Regions from separate parts of the Pseudomonas sp. 25 R 14 genome, predicted to be linked through region 2. Evidence: riboswitches for the same ligand, from Rfam matches in the RefSeq annotation. Region 2 holds a riboswitch; the other holds the start of a gene.
What was found. A riboswitch is a leader RNA that binds a small molecule or an ion and turns the genes downstream of it on or off. The one in region 2 is predicted to bind cobalamin.
Positions count from the first base shown of each region.

Region 1: it holds a riboswitch for cobalamin, as region 2 does, so the genes downstream of both, cobW (cobalamin biosynthesis protein CobW) here and BFQ03_RS27555 (TonB-dependent receptor plug domain-containing protein) in region 2, are expected to answer to the same signal.

Region 1 covers NZ_CVTS01000038.1:202,643-210,544, forward strand. Annotated here, with positions in the region: gene cobN (cobaltochelatase subunit CobN) at 1-3,652, opposite strand, end outside; gene cobW (cobalamin biosynthesis protein CobW) at 3,656-4,717, opposite strand; cobalamin riboswitch at 4,810-5,012, opposite strand; cobalamin riboswitch at 5,108-5,308, shown strand; gene BFQ03_RS10820 (CbtB domain-containing protein) at 5,404-5,592, shown strand; gene BFQ03_RS10825 (CbtA family protein) at 5,604-6,305, shown strand; gene BFQ03_RS10830 (cobalamin biosynthesis protein) at 6,302-6,694, shown strand; gene cobM (precorrin-4 C(11)-methyltransferase) at 6,764-7,510, shown strand; gene nfuA (Fe-S biogenesis protein NfuA) at 7,631-7,902, opposite strand, start outside.
Region 2 covers NZ_CVTS01000068.1:241,187-249,088, forward strand. Annotated here, with positions in the region: gene exaA (quinoprotein ethanol dehydrogenase) at 1-929, shown strand, start outside; gene BFQ03_RS27525 (pentapeptide repeat-containing protein) at 989-1,636, shown strand; gene BFQ03_RS27530 (response regulator) at 1,657-2,283, opposite strand; gene BFQ03_RS27535 (PQQ-dependent catabolism-associated CXXCW motif protein) at 2,559-3,113, shown strand; gene BFQ03_RS27540 (response regulator transcription factor) at 3,141-3,806, shown strand; gene cobF (precorrin-6A synthase (deacetylating)) at 3,866-4,624, opposite strand; gene BFQ03_RS27550 (histidine phosphatase family protein) at 4,672-5,223, opposite strand; cobalamin riboswitch at 5,326-5,531, shown strand; gene BFQ03_RS27555 (TonB-dependent receptor plug domain-containing protein) at 5,622-7,562, shown strand; gene BFQ03_RS27560 ((2Fe-2S) ferredoxin domain-containing protein) at 7,562-7,902, shown strand, end outside.

The DNA of each region.
Region 1 (7,902 bases), on a different contig from region 2:
CACGCAGGGCATCGGGATTGTGCTGCTGCACAAACGCCCGAGTGTCGGGGTCGAGCAGGTAGGCATCGGCCAGCAATGCATATTGATGATCGTCGATCAACGCGGTGGTAGCGTCAAAGGCGAACAGATTGTCCACCGTCGCCGCCATCTCGAACGCGCCTTTATAGCCGTGGCGCTTGACCCCTTCGATCCACTTGGGATTGGCGGCGCGGGAACGGATCACCCGGTTCAGCTCTTCCTTCAGTGTGCGGATTTTCGGCAGGTCCGGCTGGCTATGATCGCCATGGTAGCTGGCGGCCTTTTCGCCGCTCAGGGTCTCCACGGCGGCGAGCATGCCACCCTGGAATTGATAGTAGTCATTGGAGTCGAGCAGATCGTGCTCACGGTTGTCCTGGTTCTGCAGCACCGCCTGCACCTGGCTCAAGCGCCGGGCGAATTGTTCGCGGGCGGCGGTGCCTTCATCAGAACCACCATAGGCGTAGCCGCCCCAATTGAGGTAGACCTCGGCCAGGTCTTCGCGGCTTTGCCATAAACGACCGTCAATGGCGCCCTGCACGCCCGCGCCATACGCGCCGGGCTTGGCGCCAAAAATGCGCCAGCCGGCCTGCCGGGTCGCCGCGTCTTCGTCCAGGCCAGACGCAATCAACGCCTTGCGCTCGCTGCGCACCTTGGCCGCCAGCGGGTTCATGTCGTCCGGCTCATCCAGCGCCGCAACCGCCTGCACCGCAGCATCGAACAGGCGGATCAGGCTGGCGAAGGCATCGCGAAAGAAACCGGACACCCGCAGCGTGACATCAACCCTTGGGCGGTCCAGCAGGCTGATTGGCAGGATTTCAAAGTCATCGACGCGCTGGCTACCTGTGGCCCACACCGGACGCACGCCCATCAACGCCATGGCCTGGGCGATATCGTCGCCGCCGGTGCGCATGGTCGCGGTACCCCACACAGAAAGCCCGAGTTGGCGCAAATGGTCGCCGTGGTCCTGCAGGTGTCGCTCAAGCATCAGGTGTGCGGACTGGAAGCCGATACGCCAGGCGGTGGTGGTCGGCAGATTGCGCACATCCACGGTGAAGAAGTTACGCCCGGTCGGCAGTACATCGAGGCGCCCACGGCTCGGCGCACCGCTGGGCCCGGCCGGCACGAAACGACCGCCCAGGGCATCCAGCAAACCGCGCATTTCCGCCGGGCCGCAGGCATCCAGGCGCGGCGCGACGACGATGCGCAGGCTTTCGATCACCGATTTCACTTCCTCCCAACCGGGCTCCTCAAGCTGTTCGAGCGGTCCTTCCAGTGCTTGTTCGATCAACCGCGCCGCATACAGCTCCAGGCGTTCACGGGTATCGCCAGCGGTGCGCCACAACTGTCCGTCGATCTTCTGCAACACCTCGGGGCGTCGCCCGGTCCAGGGTTCTGCCAGGGCACAGTCCAGCGGGTCAAAACCCAGCTCGAAGGCCTTGGCCAACACCCGCAGCAGGCTCGATTGCGGACCGCGCCCGTCGCCACGCGGGATACGCAGCAGGGCCAGCAAGGTGTCGATACGCAAGCGGCCCTCTGGCGACTCGCCAAAGATATGCAGGCCATCGCGGATCTGCGATTCCTTCAGATCGCACAGGTAGGTGTCCAGGCGCGGCAGCCAGACGGCAGCATCGGCATCGTTATCCAGTTCAAGCTCTTGATCGATGCGGGTTTCGCGCACCAGCTTGAGGATGTCCTTCTGCAGTTCCAGGGCGCGGCGTGGGTCGAGCAACTGCGCTTCGTAATACTCGTCCGCCAACAACTCCAGGTTGCGCAGCGGGCCGTAGGTTTCGGCGCGGGTCAGCGGCGGCATCAGGTGGTCGATGATCACCGCCTGGGTACGCCGCTTGGCCTGGGCGCCCTCACCCGGATCGTTGACGATAAACGGATAGATATTGGGCAACGGGCCCAGTAGCGCATCCGGCCAGCAGTTCTCGGACAGCCCGACACCTTTGCCCGGCAACCACTCCAGGTTGCCATGCTTGCCGACGTGGATCACGCCATGGGCGCCGTAGGTGTGGCGCAGCCAGAAATAGAACGCCAGGTAAGCGTGGGGCGGTACCAGGTCCGGGTCGTGGTAGACCGCGCTGGCATCCACCTGGTAACCCCGGGCCGGCTGGATGCCGACAAAGGTCAGGCCCAGGCGCAGGCCGGCGATCATCATGCGCCCGTCGCGACACATCGGGTCGTTGTGTGGCGTGCCCCAGCGTTCCAGCACGGCCTGGCGATTAGCTTGGGGCAGGCGCATGAACATCGCCTCGTATTCATCCAGGCCCAGGCTTTGCTGGCAAGGGCGCAGGTCGAGGCTATCGAGGTCGTTGGTCACACCGCCGAGCAGCTCGTGGATCAGGGCGGTGCCGCTGCCGGGTAGCGTTTGCGGCAGCGGATAGCCCTCGGCTTGCAGGGCAAGCAGGATATTCAAGGCGGCGGCCGGTGTGTCCAGGCCCACGCCGTTGCCGATGCGCCCGTCGCGGGTCGGGTAATTGGCGAGAATCAGTGCGATACGTTTATCTGCATTCGGCACCCGTGCCAGCTCGACCCAGCGCCCTGCCAGCTCGGCCACGAAGTCCATGCGCTCGGGCGCCGCGCGGTAGCACACCACGTCCGACTGACTGCGTTCGCTGCGCCAGGCCAAATCCTTGAAGCTGATCGGACGGCTGATGATGCGCCCGTCCAGTTCTGGCAAGGCGATGTGCATCGCCAGGTCGCGGGGCCCCAGGCCCTGTTCGCTGGCTTCCCAGCCGGGTTGGTTGTCCTGGGCGCAGATCGCCTGGATCACCGGGATATTGCGGCGAAACGGTCGCAAATGGGGGGCTTCGGGGCTGGATTGGGCAAAGCCGGTGGTGTTGAGAATCACCGCCGCCTGAACCTCATCCAGCAGATCCTCGACCACCGCCAGGCAGCCGGGCTCTTTCAAACTGGCCACCGCCATCGGCAGCGGGTTAAGACCCGCCGCCTGCAAGCGCTGGCAGAAAACATCAATAAAACCAGTATTGGCCGCCTGCAAGTGCGAACGGTAGAACAGCACCGCCGCCACCGGCCATTCGGCGTTCCAGTCTGCCTGCCAGTGATTCAGGCGGGCATTGGCCTGGTGCGGGTGATAAATCGCCGTGCGCGGCAGGGTTTGCGGCTCGGCCCACGGGTAATCACGGCCCAAGTAGCGACTGGCCAGGCAGCGATAGAAATCCAGCGCATTACCCAGCCCGCCCTGGCGCAGAAAGTGCCACAGGCGGTCGCGTTCTGCGGCGCAGACGCTACTCAAGCTGCTGAGTTCAGGATCGGGGCGGTCGTCCCCCGGTACCAGAATCAACTGCACGCCTTGCCCGGCCAGCTCCACCAGGCGCTGGATACCGTAACGCCAATATCCGATGCCGCCGTGCAGGGAAATCAGGATGACCTTGGCGTGGCGCAGCACTTGGTCGACGTACAGGTCCACCGAGGCGTGGTTCTGCACCTGCATCGGGTTGGCCAGGCGCAGGCTCGGGTAGTCGGCGGGCAGTTGCTGCGCCGCTTCGGCCAGCAGCGCCAGGCTGGAATCACCGCTGCACAGGATCACCAGCTCGGCGGGGGTTTGTCCAAGGTCGGCGATGTTGTCATCGCTGATGAAACCACCGGGCTGGGTCCTGAGCAGATGCATGGGTTAAACGCTGAGCGCAACGCGCAGTTGCGCTTCGAGGCCAGCCGCATCCAGATCCTGGCCGATCAGCACCAGGCGCGTGATGCGTGCTTCGTCGGCGCTCCAGGCGCGGTCGAAGTGCTTGTCGAAACGCGTGCCCACGCCCTGGATCAGCAGGCGCATCGGCTTGTTCGGGATCGCCGCAAAACCTTTGACACGCAGGATGCCGTGTTGCACCACCAACTGGGTCAAGGCATCGAGCAGCAACGCTTCGTCAGCCTGTGGCAGGTCGATGGAGATGGAGTCAAAAGCATCGTGATCGTGATCGTCTTCACCTTCGTGGTGATGATCGTGATGACTGTGGCGCCCATCGATATGTTCCTCGGAACCGGCGCCCAGGCCAATCAATACGTCCAGGGGCAGGCGGCCGCTGCTGGCTTCGACGATCTTCACCGCTGGCGGCAGTTCTTCGGCGACTTCCAGGCGTACCCGGGCCAGGTCTTCGGCGCTGATCAGGTCGGTTTTGTTGAGGATCACCAAGTCGGCGCTGGCCAGTTGGTCGGCAAACAGTTCGTGCAGCGGTGATTCGTGGTCCAGATTGGGATCCAGTTTACGCTGGGCGTCGACCTGATCCGGGAATGCAGCGAAGGTGCCGGCGGCCACGGCCGGGCTGTCGACCACGGTAATCACGGCGTCTACGGTGCAGGCGCTGCGAATTTCCGGCCATTGGAAGGCCTGGACCAGCGGTTTTGGCAGGGCTAGGCCGGAGGTTTCGATCAGGATATGGTCAAGGTCGCCACGGCGCGCGACCAGTTCACGCATCACCGGGAAGAACTCTTCCTGCACGGTGCAGCATAGGCAGCCGTTAGCCAGCTCATACACACGGCCGTTGGCTTCTTCTTCCGTGCAACCGATGGAGCACTGCTTGAGGATCTCGCCGTCGATGCCCAGCTCACCGAACTCGTTGACGATCACGGCAATGCGGCGGCCCTGGGCGTTATCCAGCATATGGCGCAGCAAGGTGGTTTTGCCCGAGCCGAGAAAGCCGGTGACGATAGTGACGGGGAGTTTGGCCAGTGTTTTCATCGGATGCCCTTTGGGGCGGGCATACGGGACGACTGGCCCTGCGGCGGCGCGCAGGCGCTGGATTCGTCACCGGATCACCCCGCCCGGTTGAAATGGAAAATCGGTTGCGAGGCAGGTCTCCTGGCTTGGGGCTTGCCAGCCTGGTGGCTGGCGCTGGCTGCGCCTTCCCGCCGGGTTCAGGCAGTGGCGTGGCAGTCAGATAAACCCTTTACAGTTGCGGGGGCAGCCGCGGCTTGGACCGCGTTCCCTTCTTAGCTTCGACCGGGGCCGAAGAACCTCGAACGTGCAAGGCTACGCAGTGCATGAGGACCGGTCAATTGAAAAGCGGTCGCTCAAGCCTGACCTTCTCGCCACAGGTACAGATTGACGGCCGTCCCGCGCCCATGCTCTCCTACACATCTTGTTTCAGGTGCCCTTCACAGGGTGAAACGGGAAACCGGTGACTCATGCCTGCATGACAGTCCGGTGCTGCCCCCGCAACGGTAAGCGAGCGAAGCGTCAGATCCACTGTGCCCCGGCATGGGAAGGTGATGCTTTCAGGCCCAGAGCCCCTCGCAAGCCCGGAGACCGGCCCGAACAATCAGATAACAAACCCGCGGTGGGCGGGCGCTGTTCAGAACCCTGCGTGCCCGGCTCGCGGGGTTTTCATGCGCTCGTATCACCCTGCCACTCGAAAGGGACGTGCCATGTCGATCATCAGCAGCACCTCACATACCGCCAGCACCAGCGCCACTTTGAGCCAACGCCTGACCGCCGCCATCGGCGCGTCGATCCTCGGTGCGTGCCTGGTGTATTTCGCCGGGTTCTCCCATATCGAGGCCGTGCACAACGCCGCCCACGATACGCGCCACAGCGCCGCCTTCCCGTGCCATTGAGACCTGCCGCCATGATCAAGCGTATTGCGCAAACCGCAGGGTTCACCGGCCTGCTGGCCGCCCTGTTGCTGACTCTGCTGCAAAGTTTCTGGGTAGCTCCGCTGATTCTGCAGGCCGAGACCTTCGAAAACGCCCCGGCTGCGACCGAAGTGCATGAGCATGCCGCAGGCGCTGCGGCCCATAGCCACGACGCCGAAGCGTGGGAGCCTGAAAATGGCTGGCAACGCGTGCTGTCCACCACCGGCGGCAACCTGGTGGTCGCCGTCGGTTTTGCGCTGATGCTGGCCGGCCTGTACACCCTGCGCGCCCCGACGCGCACCGCCCAGGGCTTGCTCTGGGGCCTGGCCGGCTATGCGACCTTTGTTCTGGCTCCCACCCTCGGTTTGCCGCCTGAGCTGCCGGGCACTGCGGCGGCTGACCTGGCGCAACGGCAGATCTGGTGGATCGGCACGGCAGCGTCTACCGCCGCTGGCATTGCGTTGATTGTGTTTGGCCGCAACTGGCTGCTGAAAATCCTTGGCGTGGCGATCCTGGCGGTGCCCCATGTCATGGGTGCGCCACAGCCGGAAGTTCACTCGATGCTCGCCCCCGAAGCATTGGAAGCCCAATTCAAGATCGCCTCGCAGCTGACCAACGTCGCGTTCTGGCTGGCTTTGGGGCTGATCAGCGCCTGGTTGTTTCGCCGCAATCGTGACGATCAATACGCGGCATGATTCTGACTGTCGGCCTGGGTTGTCAGCGTGGCTGTGAGGTTGAGGCCTTGCTGGAACTGTTCAACAGCGCTCTGGCCGAGGCCGGTATCGACCCCGGCCAGATAAACGCATTGGCAAGTATTGCCCACAAGCGTGATGAACCGGGCATGATCGCCCTGGCCAACGCCTTGAATCTGCCATTGCAGTGCTTTGATGCACAACAACTGCTGCCTTACGAAGGGCGATTGAGCCACAGGTCGGCTGTGGTTTTCGCCCATACAGGGTGCTACGGCATCGCCGAAAGTGCCGCTTTGGCATTGGCAGAACAGCTCGCCAACGCCCCTGCCCGACTGCTGATCACCCGCAAAAAAGCCGCCAGGGCCACGTTTGCATTGGCCTGCGCCGGCTAAAGTCCGATAATTGCCCCTCTCGATCATGAGCCGTACTCATGCTCGCCCGCTTTTGCACAGGATTTTTCCATGACTGTTTTCTTCATCGGCGCTGGTCCCGGCGACCCGGAACTGATCACCGTCAAGGGCCAGCGCCTGATCCGCAGTTGCCCGGTGATCCTCTACGCAGGCTCACTGGTGCCGGCTGCCGTACTCGAAGGGCATCGGGCCGAACAGGTGGTCAACAGCGCCGAACTGAACCTGGAGCAGATCATTGGCTTGATCAAGGTCGCCCATGAGAAAGGCCAGGACGTGGCGCGGGTACATTCCGGTGATCCGAGCCTGTATGGGGCGATTGGCGAACAAATCCGCCATTTGCGCGAGCTGGGGATCCCCTTCCAGATCATTCCCGGGGTCACGGCGGTGGCAGCCTGTGCCGCGCTGCTGGAAACTGAACTGACCCTGCCGGATATCGCCCAAAGCGTAATCCTGACCCGTTATGCGGACAAAACCACGATGCCGGCCGGTGAAGCCTTCGCCAGCCTGGCCAGCCATGGCACGACCATGGCGGTGCACCTGGGGGTCAATCATCTGGAGAGAATCGTCGCCGAACTGCTGCCGCACTATGGCGCGGATTGCCCGATTGCCGTGGTGCATCGCGCGACGTGGCCGGATCAGGATTGGGCCATTGGCACCTTGGCGGATATTGTCGAAAAGGTCGCGGCGAAGGGTTTCAGGCGCACGGCGCTGATCGTGGTGGGCCGGGTGTTGGCCAGTGATCACTTCAGCGAATCCTCGCTGTATCGCGCAAGTCACGCCCACCTCTACCGGCCCTGATACTACGCAAGCCCGCTCCCACAGTTGATCTTCTTTGTTAGAAAGGTTGTGTAAGGCAATGATTTATTGGCATAAAAAAACGGCGCTCACGGGCGCCGTTTTTTGTTTGCAGCGAACACCTTAGTAGTAGGCGTTTTCTTTCTGCGTGTGGTCGGTCACGTCACGTACACCCTTGAGCTCGGGGATCCGCTCCAGCAACGTGCGCTCGATACCTTCGCGCAAGGTCACGTCAGCCTGGCCGCAGCCCTGGCAGCCACCACCGAACTTGAGCACGGCGATGCCGTCATCCACCACGTCGATCAGGCTGACCTGGCCGCCATGGCTGGCCAGGCCCGGGTTGATTTCGGTTTGCAGGTAATAGTTGATGCGCTCATTGACCGGGCTGTCGGCAT
Region 2 (7,902 bases):
ATCCCCACGACTTCGACAGCCTCTACACCTCAGGCCAGGTTGGTGTCGACCCAAGCACCGGCGAAGTGAAATGGTTCTACCAGCACACGCCAAACGATGCCTGGGACTTCTCCGGCAACAACGAGCTGGTGCTGTTCGACTACAAGGACAAGGACGGCAAAGTGGTCAAGGCCACCGGCCACGCCGATCGCAACGGTTTCTTCTACGTAGTGGACCGCAACAACGGCAAGCTGCAGAACGCCTTCCCGTTTGTCGACAACATCACCTGGGCCAGCCATATCGACCTCAAGACTGGCCGCCCCGTGGAAAACGAAGGCCAGCGTCCGGCCAAGCCATTGCCGGGTGAAACCAAGGGCAAGCCGGTGGAAGTCTCGCCGCCGTTCCTCGGTGGCAAGAACTGGAACCCCATGGCGTACAGCCAGGACACAGGCCTGTTCTATATCCCGGGCAACCAGTGGAAAGAGGAATACTGGACCGAGGAGGTCAACTACAAAAAGGGCTCGGCGTACCTGGGCATGGGCTTTCGTATCAAGCGCATGTATGACGACCACGTCGGCACCTTGCGCGCGATGAACCCGACCACCGGCAAGGTGGTGTGGGAGCACAAAGAGGCCCTGCCGCTGTGGGCCGGCGTGCTGGCGACCAAGGGCAACCTGGTGTTCACCGGCACGGGGGATGGTTTCTTCAAGGCCTTCGATGCAAAAACCGGCAAGGAGCTGTGGAAGTTCCAGACCGGCAGCGGCATCGTCTCCCCGCCGGTTACCTGGGAACAGGATGGCGAGCAGTACATCGGCGTGACCGTGGGCTACGGCGGCGCGGTGCCGTTGTGGGGCGGCGACATGGCCGAGCTGACCAAACCGGTGGCACAAGGCGGGTCGTTCTGGGTGTTCAAGATCCCGAGCTGGGATAACAAGACCGCCCAAAAATAATCCATCTGATGGCAAGAGGGGCTGCTTTGGGCAGCCCCTTCCACCTTCGAGGTCTTGTGATGAAATACCTGCCTTTATTGCTACTGCTCGCGTTGCCCCAGGCCTACGCTGACGAGGGTGACGATCAACCGCTGGTTATCAACGGTTGCACCATCGCGCCCCACAGCCAATGCCCCGGCGCCAACCTCAAGGGCGCCAACCTGCGCAACCAGGACTTGAGCAAAATGAACCTGGCCGGGGCTGACCTGCGCGAGGCCGACCTGCGCCACGCCAACATCGACCTGGCCAACCTGGAAAAAGCCCAACTGCAAGGCGCCAACCTGACCCGCGCGAGCCTGCAACAAGCCAACCTGCGCCTGGCAGATTTCAGCGGTGCCACATTGATGGCGGTGCAAGGCTGGGGCATGTTCGCCCAGGGCGCACAGTTCGAAAACGCCAACCTCAGCGGCGCTTACCTGCAATTTGCGCGGTTGTCTGGGGCCAAGCTGCACAAAGCCAACCTGCGTGCGGCGGACCTGGAAATGACCTGGTTGAGCAAGGCCGACCTGCAAGGGGCGGACCTGAGCGATGCCAACCTGCAAGAAGCCAAGTTCGGTGAAAGCAACCTGGAACGGGCCACCCTCAGCGGCACCCGCCAGCACTATGCCAATTTCCAGGATGCGAATATGGAAGGCTGCAAGGACTGCCCCACCACTTGGGATCGCTGACCGCCAGTGGGCGGTGTGGATCATCCCGCCGCCCGCACCACTCCCAGGTCAATCCCTACATGTACCAATTCGGCATGGGACGTAACCTGCAATTTGCTCTTGAGCAACGTCAGGTAATTGGACACGGTCTTGCTGCTGATACTCAGTTGATCGGCGATCGAACGGGTAGGCGTGCCCTTGGCCAGCATCAGGAAAATCTCCAGCTCACGGGCCGTCATGCCCTGCAACCGATGATCACTCGGATGAAAGGCCAACTCCGTGGCCAGGACCTGCTCGATATAGGTGTGGCCGTCGAGGAGGCGCTGCACGGCTTCATTCATCACCGCAGGCGTTGCGCCCTTGGTGATATAGCCCGATGCACCGGCCTCCAGGGCCTGGCGCACCAGGGGCAACTCATCGTGCTGGCTGAAAAACAACACGCGCAATTGCGGCAGGCGCTGGCGCAGGCGGCGGGTGGTTTCCAGGCCGCTGATGCCTGGCAGGCCGACACCTGTGATCACCAGGTTCGGCACTGCTTCCTGCACCCGCAGCAGTGCATCTTCACCACTGCCCGCTTCGCGCACTTCGACGCCCGGCAACTGCGCCCGCAACAGGCTGGCGTAGCCGAGCCGCACTACCGCATGTTTGTCCACCAGTAGGATATTCATGGTGCATGCACTTGCATCATCGCAGTGGGCGACGGTCGCGGGCCGTGGAGCTTGTCGACCCCGATCAGGCTGAGGATCAGCAAAAACGGCAAGAGCAGCGCCTTGAGGATTCGCATGATCGTACAACTCCTGAGGATGACCGTTGCGTTCATGCTAGAGCCCTCAAGCAACAGGCGATTTACTACTTTGGTACTGGTTTTGCTGTCTATCGTCGCATTCCCAAGGCAGCGCGACTGGCATGTAATGGGCGCATAACTATAAGGATCGAACCTGCCATGCTGCCCGCCCGACTGACTCTGGTTGCCGTGCTGTCGCTGACTCCGCTGCTGGCGGCTGCCCAACCGCCAACCGCGCTGTTTTCCCGCGACGGCTACCGCATCAACCTCTACCGCAGCCCCACCCCAGAACACTTGCCGGGCGCGACCATCGTCGATACCCAGGCCTTGCAAACCCTACTGACACAACAGCCGCGCCCGGTGCTGATCGACGTCTACCGCCGGCAATGGCTGCACGGCCAGTTCATCGAAGACCAGCCCCATGCCAACCTGCCCGGCAGCCACTGGCTGGCCAATACGGGCGATGGTGAGCTGACGCCCGAGTGGCAAAGCTACTTTGCCCGCCACCTGTATGCCTACAGTGGCGGTAACCTGGCGCAACCGTTGGTGTTCTACTGCCGCTCCGATTGCTGGCTGAGTTGGAACGCGGTAAAACGGGCCAATGCCTTGGGTTATACCGCTGTGTATTGGTATCGCGAGGGCCTGGACGCGTGGGAGGCAGCCAAGCTGCCAGTCGCCGCAGCACACCCTGAGCCCTTTGAACTTGCCCACTGAACAATCACAATAAAAAGGTGAACGGCCATGTACAAAATTCTGATTGCCGACGATCACCCGCTGTTTCGCGAAGCGATCCATAACGTCATCAGCGATGGCTTTGCCGGTAGCGAAGTGATGGAAACCGCCGACCTGGACAGCGCCCTGGCCCTGACCCAGGAGCACGACGACCTCGACCTGATCCTGCTGGACCTGAACATGCCCGGCATGCACGGCCTCAATGGCCTGATCAACCTGCGCAACGAAGCGCCGACCATTCCAGTGGTGATTGTCTCGGCCGAGCAGGACAAGCAAATCGTGCTGCAAGCCATTACCTATGGCGCGGTCGGTTTCATCACCAAATCCTCGCCACGGGCGCAGATGACCGAGGCGATCCAGCAGATTCTCAATGGCAACGTCTACCTGCCGCCAGACATCATCCGCACCCAGAAAAACCCCGGCCAGCGGCGCATGCACGACAATCCGGCCTTCGCCCCGGAACTGCTCCAGGCCCTGACACGCAAGCAATTACTGGTACTGGAGCGAATGACCAAGGGCGAGTCGAACAAGCAGATTGCCTACACCCTGGAGATTGCCGAGACGACGGTGAAGGCCCATGTGTCGGCGATCCTGCGCAAACTGAATGTGCACAACCGGGTACAGGCGATTCTCAGCGCCGGGGATATCGATTTTGGCTCCTACCTGCGGCGCTGATTCCCCTGAGCAATGAGCTCAATGTGGGAGCGGGCTTGATGACCGCGCTCCTACAGCAATCAGGGCTTGCGTAGCAAGTAAGTGTCCATGATCCAGCCATTGGCCTGGCGCGCTGTCTTGCGCACGCGTTCGATTTCCTCGGCCACCTCAGCCACCTTGCCGCTGATCAGGATTTCATCCGGCGTGCCCAGGTACGCACCCCAATAGATTTCCAGGTCCTGATCCGCGACGCTGCGGTAAGAGTCCTCGGCATCCAGCATCACCACCAGCGTATCGGCATCACCGACCTGCCCCGCCGCGAGCCGACGCCCGGTGGTGATCTCGATGGAACGGCCGATGCGGTTCAGTGGCACCTTGTGCTGGGCCGCCAAGGCCTGGACGCTGGTGATCCCGGGGATGACCTCGAACTCAAACACACTGCTGCCACTGGCCAGGATCGCCTGCAGGATGCGGATGGTACTGTCGTACAACGCCGGATCGCCCCAGGCCAGAAAGGCCCCTACTTCGCCGTCGGCCATTTGTTCGTTGATCATCCGCTCAAATGTCTGTTGCTTGTCGCGGTTCAGATCCTGCACGGCCGTGGTGTAGTCGATCTCGCCACGCACACGCTCGGGGCAGTCGGCCTCGACAAAGCGGTAGGCATGCCCAGCGTCGATATAGGTCTGGCAGATCTCCCGACGCAGGTCGATCAACTTGTCCTTGCTCTGGCCCTTGTCCATCAGGAAAAACACATCGGTGCGGTTCAGCGCCTTCACCGCCTGCATGGTGATGTAGTCGGGGTTGCCGGCGCCAATGCCGATGATCAGGATCTTTTTCATGAAGGTGTTCTCAGTGCGGGGCCGGGATTTTGCCATGTTCGTGCCGCTCAGGTCTCGCGCGTTTCCAGGCGCAGGCGCCAGACGTTGTTGAAACGCAGTTCGGTGGACGACAGCGGCTCCACGTCGATCAGGTAAAACATGGCGACGGGTGATTGCATTGCATGCAGCAAAGCCGCACGAATCACCGCCGGATGCGTCACCGCCAGCACATGGCCGGGCTGCTCTGCGAGGTTTTGCATCCACTGGCTGACGCGCTCGCACAACTGCACCACTGACTCACCACGATGAGGCGCACTGGCGCTGTCGGTGAGCCAGGTCATCAGTTCGTCGCGGTCGATGTCATTGATGTCCAGACCGCGCCAATGACCTACATCCATGTCGCGCAACCCGTCATCAATCGTTGCGTGCTTGCCGAACAGCGTCGCCGTTTGCCGGGCCCTGGTCTCAGGCCCGCATAACAGGCGTGGCGTTTTTTTAAAGCGCGCGGCCAGCCTCAAGGGCGACGGAGGCGTTTCCAGGGCTTCATCAAGGGCAAAATGCCCAAGCTTTTGCGCACGGGTCATACCATGGCAAATCAGCGTCAATCGGGTGCTCTGCATGAAAATGCGGCTCTGGTGATCAAGCGAAGAAAATATATTACAACGATCTGGCCTCACGGGACCGAACACTAGAGAAGTTGACCAACAGTCGCGGGAATGTTCAGATGCCGTCCTGTTTCAGGTGCCTCATGCCGCCGCGCATGGGGTGAAACGGGAAACCGGTACGCTCGATCGAGCAAGTCCGGTGCTGCCCCCGCAACGGTATACGCGTGAGCTCTTCGACACACCACTGTGGCCAGAACGCCATGGGAAGGTGAAGAGTTCGATACGCGTGAGCCCGGAGACCGGCCTGGAATTTCTGTTTGGCAAAATCCTGCGGTGGGCGGGCATGGGCCGGTATTGGCGTGTGCTCGATGCCTTCTCCTGCGTGCTTCTGCGAAGATACTTTCGGGAAGACTATGATTTTTCAACGTTGCGTCACAGCGGGTCCTAGCCTGCTGCTGGGTTGCCTGTTCAGCCCCCTGCTACTCGCCGACAACCGTGCCCTGGAACTCAAGCCGCAGACCGTTTCCGCGCCGTCGGTGGAATCCACCACCGTGGCCGACATGGCCCAGTACGGCAGCAAGGTCGAGATTGTCACCCGCGAGCAGATCGAACGCGCCGGCCCCAGCGCGGATATCACGCGGGCGATGCAGATGTTCATCCCCGGTTTCTACGTCGCCCCGAAAAACGGCCCGTTCGACTACGGCACCTACTCCCTGCTGGGCGGGCGCAATGACGACACCCTGATCCTGCTTGACGGCGTACGCCTGAACAACCGCCTGTACGGAGGCCTGTACCTGGATACCTTGCCGGCCAACGCCGTGGAGCGCATCGAAGTGCTCAAGGGTGGCCAGAGCCTGTTGTTCGGCACCCAGGCCGTGGCGGGGGTCATCAACATCGTCACACGCAGCCCGCAAACCCGTGACGTATCCGGCGAGACCAACCTGGGCGTCGATACCTTTGGCGGCACCACCGGCGATGCCCGGGCCGAGCGGATTTTCAGCAATGGCCTGGGCGACCTGGGCCTGCTGGCCTACGTCAGCCATAACGTGTCCGAGGGCTACCAGCCGTTTCGCAACCGCGACATGAGCAACGTCACCGACAAGAAACGTTCCTACGAAGTCACCACCCTCGGCGCCAAGGCCATCCAGTCCTTGGGCGATGACTCGCGCCTGGAGCTGTTTTACCAGTACACCGACGCCAACCTGGACTTCGCCGGCGCCACCAACAACCGCAAGACCACCAACGACCGCGTGCAGCAGATTGCCACGGCGACCTTCGAACAACGCCTCAACGAGCGGTTGAGCTACTTCGTCAAGGGCCATATCAACGATTGGGACACCCGCTACTCACGGGTCAACAACACCGCCGACGGCGGCACCCTGGTGCGCAATCACGATGACTACTGGGGCTTCACTGACTGGGGCGTGCAGGCCGAAGGCAAGGCCGAGCTTGAGGGCGGCCATGTGCTGGTGTTCGGCTCTGACAACCAGTGGTTCAAGGGCCAGGACGACGTGATGGTCATCGACAACAACAAGGCCGAGGCCCACGCCTTGTACACCCAGTTGCGCCCGCAGATAGACGCCCTGCCCGACTGGCACCCGAGCATTGGCGTGCGCCACGAAGCCATGAGCGGCGGTGACAGTGCCACCGTTGGCATGCTCACCTCGCTCTATGACCTCAATGCCAACTGGGCCTTGCGCGGCCAGTACGGCACGGCGTACAAGCTGCCGAACGCCGAGCAACTGTTCGTCAACGAGCCCGGCGACGAGATCGGCAACCGTAACCTCAAGCCGGAAAAAAGCCGCAACGCCGAGCTGGGCCTGGACTACAAGGGCCTGCTGGCCGATCGCGACTTCAGCGCCAGCGTGACCCTGTTCAAGCGCAAGATCACCCACCTGATCACCGTCGACGATGCCCAGTGGGTCAACGGCCAGGGGCAGATCCAGATGCGCGGTTTCGAGGTCGACGCCAAGCTGGCGCTCAACGAGCAATGGAACCTGCAAGCGGACATGACCCGCAACCTCACCGAGTCCCGTGCCGGCGTGACCATCAATGATGTGCCGAGCTTCTTCGCCCGTTCACGTGTGGGCTTTGAGTCGCAGAATCGCCTATGGGGCGCCGGCGCGGCTATCCGCTACATCCACGATGTGATCAGTTCGAAAAAAGTCGAGTACGGCCACTACTCGGTGGTGGATGCCGATGCCTACCGCTACCTCGACAACGCCCATCAACACCGGGTGAGCCTGCTGGTGGAAAACCTGTTCGACCGTGACTACGTCACCAGTCGCTCCAGTAACGTCGACAACCTGGGCCGACCGTTCACTTCTGAGGTGCGTTATACGTATCGCTTCTGATGACTGAGATCACGCAAATCGACGGGGTGGACACGCACCCCGACTGGTCCTGTATCCCCGATCATGCCCGCCATGTGCTGCTGTGTACCGGCCCGCGCTGCACCCAGCGCGGCGCCTTGCAGCTGTGGAAGACCTTGCGCCGGCGCCTGTTGGAACACCAGCGCATTGAAGTACCCGGCGGTGTACTGCTCACACGTACCCATTGCCAGTTCCCCTGCAACCTGGGGCCAGTGCTCACGGTCTACCCGGAGCGCTGCTGGTATGGGGTGCACAGCAAGGCCGATGCCGTGCGCCTGGTGGATGTACACCTGGTCGGCGGCGAAGTGCTTGAAGAATTGCT